One region of the Flavobacterium sp. CHNK8 genome, then DNA from elsewhere that is predicted to be linked to it. Evidence: riboswitches for the same ligand, from Rfam matches in the RefSeq annotation. Region 1 holds a riboswitch; the other holds the start of a gene.
The links. Region 1 has a riboswitch for cobalamin ahead of K5V07_RS10700 (TonB-dependent siderophore receptor). Riboswitches for the same ligand answer to the same signal wherever they lie in the genome.
Positions count from the first base shown of each region.

Region 2: another riboswitch for cobalamin. It lies ahead of metE (5-methyltetrahydropteroyltriglutamate--homocysteine S-methyltransferase); the one in region 1 lies ahead of K5V07_RS10700 (TonB-dependent siderophore receptor).

Region 1 covers NZ_CP081492.1:2,477,575-2,480,768, forward strand. Annotated here, with positions in the region: gene K5V07_RS10700 (TonB-dependent siderophore receptor) at 1-1,467, opposite strand, end outside; cobalamin riboswitch at 1,499-1,697, opposite strand; gene cobC (alpha-ribazole phosphatase) at 1,738-2,274, opposite strand; gene K5V07_RS10710 (adenosylcobinamide-GDP ribazoletransferase) at 2,259-3,059, opposite strand; gene cobT (nicotinate-nucleotide--dimethylbenzimidazole phosphoribosyltransferase) at 3,093-3,194, opposite strand, start outside.
Region 2 covers NZ_CP081492.1:3,132,337-3,135,530, reverse strand. Annotated here, with positions in the region: gene metE (5-methyltetrahydropteroyltriglutamate--homocysteine S-methyltransferase) at 1-2,003, opposite strand, end outside; cobalamin riboswitch at 2,190-2,384, opposite strand; gene K5V07_RS13625 (deoxyguanosinetriphosphate triphosphohydrolase) at 2,595-3,194, shown strand, end outside.

The sequences.
Region 1 (3,194 bases):
ATTTAGTAAAACCTCAATACCATATGCTTTAACTCGATCTGTATTTTGGGGTGCCCATACTCCGTTATTTCCAGGTACCCATCGCAATAAATCTTTTATTTTATTGAAGTAAACCGTTTGTGTAAGCGATACATTATGATATTTAAAAATATTTGCGAGTTCGCCTTGATAAGCACTTTCTGGTTTTAAATTAGGATTGCCACCACTTTCCCAGTACAAATCATTATAGGTTGGAATTCTAAAATTATGCGAAACATTAGCCTTGATTTGATACCAAGAAATACCGTGCCAACTACTCCCCAGAGAGAACAAGACTGGTGATTGGTAATTGTTAGTAATTTCTTTACGAATGCCAAACTCATTTTGCCAATTTTTAGTGGCTTCGTATTTTGCCAAAACAGCAAAACTGCTAATTTCACGCTCATGATTACCAAATCCTGATCCTTCACCTTTAGTTAGATTATACTCTAACAGCGCATTTATTAAAAGTTTGCTATTAAATTGGTGGTTGACATCGGCTTTAACAATCCATGTATTTGTATTACCAAAACTATAATCTGGCTTTGTATTGTCTTCAAAATATTGATAGCCTTCTGTTATATATGCCGTTCTTAAATAAGTAGTCCATTTATTAAAACTAGCTTGGTACTCTAATAAATTTCTACTAAAATCATTTTTGTATTTTGTACGTGACTCAGATGATGATAACAAGGAAATATTTCGGTCGGTATTTGAGGATTGACTATACAGTTTTAAATACTGTTTTTCATTAAATTTATAACCAACTGTAGCATTTAGTGTGATAACTTCATAATCTCCATTTTCATTAAATCTTTGGTTTCCCCTCCAATCGTAACTATCTTGAAACTTATAATTATTAGTCGAACTATTTCTAGAAAAACCAAACTGTGTTGACCATTTGTCATTTGAAAAAATGCCTTTATACAATAGGTTTTGAGTGTTAAAGCTACCGTAGTCGTATCTTATTTCATTAGAAATTACATCTGTAAAACTTAAATTAGTACCTAAATGTAGCGTTCCACCAATAGCACCACTGCCATAAATAACACTTCCGCCGCCTCCTTTTACTTGTACAGAATTATAATCATTACTTGTTAAAGTATTAAAATCAGTACTGCCGTTCATTTGAGAATTAATATTTATCCCATTCCAAATCACTGCAGTTTGTGAGGAAGTTGTACCCCTAAATGCAACTGTAGACAACATCCCACGACCATATTCTTTAAAATACAAAACCGTATTATAGTTGAGTGAATTTGTGAGTAGTCCAGTGTTTTTTGACAAAATAGAGTCATTCAAACTAATTATAGTTTGAGTACTGGAGAATTTGCGCAGTTTAACATCAGAAACGATAACCTCACGTAAACGCGTGATGGAGTCGTTTTGACCCAAAATAACCTGGCTTGCAAAAAAGCAAAATAAGAAGAATACTTTAAAATGTGTCATAATTTCCTGAACCTTTATTCCCGAAAGTCCGCTATTGATTATGAAATAAGGCAGGTCTCCTGGCTTGCGTCTTGTTGTTGACCTTCCCACCCGCCAACGCGAGCAGTGGCATAGTAGATAACAACAAGCATAATAGCTTACAGTTGCGGGTACAGCTTAGGTTTTGAACCTAATTCCCTTTTAATGCGTTCTTGAATGTAATGAACGCAACCAAATTTCGATTACAAAGATAAAATTATAATGAGAAAATCACCAAAAAAAATGATAATTTTATAAAGTAAGACGTACAACAGCGCCAAAATCTACTTTATTCTGAAAAGCATCTTGTAAGGGCAAGTCAGAAACTGCACACAAAAAGCTCCTAATAACTCCTCCATGTGCCACAATAACAATGGGTTTTGTGGTAGCGGAATCCAGTGCATTTTCCATGAAATCCAACACTCTGTTGTGGAGGTTTAAAAACGACTCGCCGTTTGGTACAGGAACGTTGACAAAATCAGTCATCCATGGGGTAAAAACTTCAGGTGGAATACTGTCCCAATTTTTTAACTCCCAATCGCCAAAATTCATTTCCATCAAGCGCTCATCCAGCGTCACATTTGCAATAGCGAAATTATTTTGAATGTACTTTGCTAGAATGGTACAACGCTGTAAAGGACTTGAATAAAGTAGGGCATCTTGCGGCAATTGCTTTAAAATAGCATCAAAAACTGCTTCATAAGGCGTCGCAATTTCAACATCAGCTTGGCCGTAGCAAATTCCTTTTTCGCAAACGGTCTCGGTATGTCTAACTAAATAAATTTCCATAATGCACTAATTGAAAGATAAAAAATAACTTCACAAACTTGTTGTGTGGCTCCTAGACAATCTCCGGTGTAACCGTCAATCCATTTTTGAAAATAACGGGCTAGAAAAAATCGAGTAAGAAATATTGGTACTAGAACCAAGAGAAATGCTATTTGATAAAAAGACATCACAACCAGTGGAAGCAATCCAAAAAATGCTGATCCAATAACCTCTTTATTTGAGTAACTTTGAGCAATGGGCTTGCTTTTACTAGAAGCATCCTCACGAGAATATTCATGCGTAAAAACAATTGATATTGCAGCAAATCTACTAAGAGCATGTCCTGTTATAAAAACTAATAAAAAAGTGAAAAATGCATGGTAGTTTGTAAATAGCGATTCACTTTTGACTATAGTGACTAGACTCATAAACTTTAGCAAAAAAAGCAACACCAAACCAATTGCGCCATAAGCACCGATAGCGCTATCTTTCATAATGGTCAAAATCTTAGTTTTGGTCCAACCACCGCCAAATCCGTCGCACACATCTGCAAAACCATCTTCATGAAAAGCACCTGTAATCAATATACTTGCAATCATCGAAAGGACAATACCAATCTCAGCATTCCATAACCAAGAGGCCGCAGCATAGACTGAAAAAGCTGCCGCCCCAACAATCCAACCAATTAAAGGAAAATATCGGGATGCTTTGTTTAAATAATCCGGGTTATGATCTATATTTTTAGGACACGGAATCCGGGTATAAAACATCAATGCTGTAAAAAATATGTGAACCTCTTTTTTCATTTTTTTGTTTTTGGCTTAGCCAAATTTATAACGTTAATTTATGTTTTTGGAGTTTACCTGAGCCGATTCAAAACTGGCCATATCGTTTAAAAAAGCAACTGCCGATTCCAAAATGGGAAAAGCCAGAGCACAACC
Region 2 (3,194 bases), 650 kb from region 1:
ATATTCTGGATGATATCGTTGAATTCGCTGTAGCACATGTGCGTATGAATCTGTGTGTCATCTTTTACGCCACTTGCCGAAATTCTAAATGCTTTAACCGCCCAATCCAAATACGTTGCCCATTCTTCTTTGCGCAAAGGCAATCCCTCTCGAATAGCCGGTTCGTCTATTTGAATAATCTTAATTCCTGCGTTTTCTAAATCGACTACCTCATCTCTAATCGCCAATGCAATTTGAGTACAGGTTTCGGATCGTGGTTGGTCATTACGAACAAAGGACCATTGCAAAATAGTTACGGGGCCGGTTAGCATTCCTTTAACCCATTTTGGTGTAAGGGATTGAGCGTAAGCTGACCATTTTACAGTCATTGCATTTGGACGCGAAACATCGCCATAAATAACTGGGGGTTTCACACAACGGCTTCCGTAACTTTGTACCCAACCGTTTTTGGTAAACGTAAATCCGTCGAGTTGTTCTCCAAAATATTCTACCATGTCATTGCGTTCAAATTCTCCATGAACTAGCACATCAATACCGGTTTCTTCTTGAAAACGAATCGTTTCTTGAATCTCTTTTTGGAGTAAATCATCGTATTGTTGTTGATTTAGTTCGCCTTTTTTGAACTTCGCTCTCCAGCTGCGCACTTCGGCAGTTTGTGGGAAAGAACCAATAGTGGTAGTAGGAAATAATGGAAGATCCAATACGTCTGTTTGTTTTTCTCTACGAACTGAAAACGGATTTTGTCTTTGATCATCGCCTTGAGTAATGCTTGCAACTCGATTTTTTACCGCATCATTATGAATCAATTTTGATGTTTTTCGGTTTTCATTAGCAATCGTGTTTTCTTGAAAACGGACAGAATTACTAACGTCTATTTCATTTGAGGCGAAATATTTAAGCAGTACTATTTCCTCTGTTTTTTGTTTGGCAAAAGCCAGCCATTGTTTAATTTCGGGTGTTAGTGTTGCGTTGTTGGTTTCTAACTCCAAATCGCAAGGACTGTGAATCAAAGAACAAGACGGAGCGATTAATATCCTGTTTTCACCAAGTGCATCTGTGGCTTTTTTGATAAGCGCTAAAGATTTTTTGAAATCATTTTTCCAAATATTTCTTCCGTCTACAATACCAAGCGAAAGATTTACATTGGCTGATAATTGTCCTGATTCCAGAATGTCATCTAATTGAGAGTGACAACGCACCAAGTCTAAATGCAAAGTATGGACAGGTAATGCGAGTACAGTTTCAAGATTTTCTCCAAAACAATCAAAATAATTAGCAAGAATCAGTTTGATTTTAGGAAAGCGTTTGTTGATTTCGGTATATACATAAGTGATGGCACTTCGTTCTTTATCTGTTAGATTCAAAGCCAAAAATGGTTCGTCAAATTGAATCCATTCCACGTTTTCAGCTTCTAATTTTTTAAGAATTTCAAAATATACGGGTAGCAATTTATCGATTAAATCAATTCTGTGAAAACCTTCTTCTTTTTCTTTTCCAAGAAGTAAATAGGTAACAGGACCTATAAGCACTGGTTTTGTAGTAATTCCTAAAGCAGTAGCTTCTTTGAATTCGTCGATTATTTTTTCGGAGAATAACTTGAATTCTTGATCTTTTGTGAATTCGGGTACGATATAATGGTAATTGGTGTCAAACCATTTAGTCATTTCCATAGCAACTACATCTAGTCCCTCTTTTTGTGAACCTCTGGCCATGGCAAAATACAAATCGGTAATAGAGTTTGTTTTGGCTAATTCTTGATAACGTTTAGGAATAACGCCTAATGTAAGTGATAGATCCAGTATTTGATCGTAAAACGAAAAATCGTTAGAAGGGATTAAATCGATTCCAGCCTCGACTTGTAATTGCCAGTTTTCCTTGCGGATAGTTGCGCCTACAACCAAAAGCTCGTCTACTGAAATTTTTCCTGCCCAGTAGGATTCGCAGGCTTTTTTTAATTCTCTGTTGCTACCAATTCGCGGATAGCCAAGATTGTTTGTTAGCATGTTGTTGCTTTTTAAATGATGAATAAATCAGTTAAAAGCTCTTGATGCATTTCAAAATGTTTGTTAGAAATGAAAAGAAGAAAGGAGAATACGTTACAAAAGAGAAATGCACAATAAGGCATAAATAGTTATGCTTATTGTGTTCAGAACGCACCATACCTGACTATTGCTTCAAATCGCGAAAGCATTGTCAATTCGATAAAAGGCAGGTCTCCTGACTTGTAACATTTTTATCATCCTTCCCATTTGCCATTGGCATACAGTGGATTTTTTCTCAGATAAAAACTTTTTGTGTTACTTACAGTTGCGCGACAGTTCGTGATTTACACACGATTCCCTATTAATCTACAGTTAAGTAAAACCCTTATCGGTTGATGAAGAAATAAATTAAGAACTTAAATAGGGCGCTAAAGTAATACTAATCCTTTGATTTTTTTTTCGATAAGTTTATTAATTTGTTATTTTTAGTACATTGCATTACTAGGATTCTATACTTTATATTTTTCAGGTGAATAAGTTATACCTAACCTTATTTCACTTGATAATGTATCTATTTCTGCTATCTTTGGAAATAAATTTTAAAAAGTAATGATGAACTGGGAACAACTTTTATCACTTAAACGTCAAGGCGACAAAGGCAAACGATTGCGTGTAGAACAAGACGATACCCGTTTGGGTTTTGAAGTAGATTATGATCGAATCATTTTTTCTTCGGCGTTTAGAAGTTTGCAAGATAAAACACAAGTTATTCCGTTATCCAAAACTGATTTTGTACATACCAGATTAACACATAGTCTTGAAGTTTCCGTTGTTGGGCGTTCTTTGGGGCGTTTGGTAGGAAAAAAAATTATCGAAAAATACCCGCATTTAAAAGAAGTACACGGTTATCACATGAATGATTTTGGGGCAATTGTAGCTGCAGCATCATTGGCGCACGATATTGGGAATCCACCTTTTGGACATTCGGGTGAAAAAGCCATAGGAGAGTATTTTTCGATAGGAAACGGACAAAAATACAAAGACCAACTTACCGCAAAAGAGTGGCAAGATTTAATTGATTTTGAAGGTAATGCTAATGGTTTTTCAGTACTTACTGCAAGCCGTCCAGGTATTGAAGGAGGACTTCGTATTTCGTATGCTACTCTGGGTGCTTTTATGAAATATCCTAAAGAGAGTCTGCCTAAAAAACCA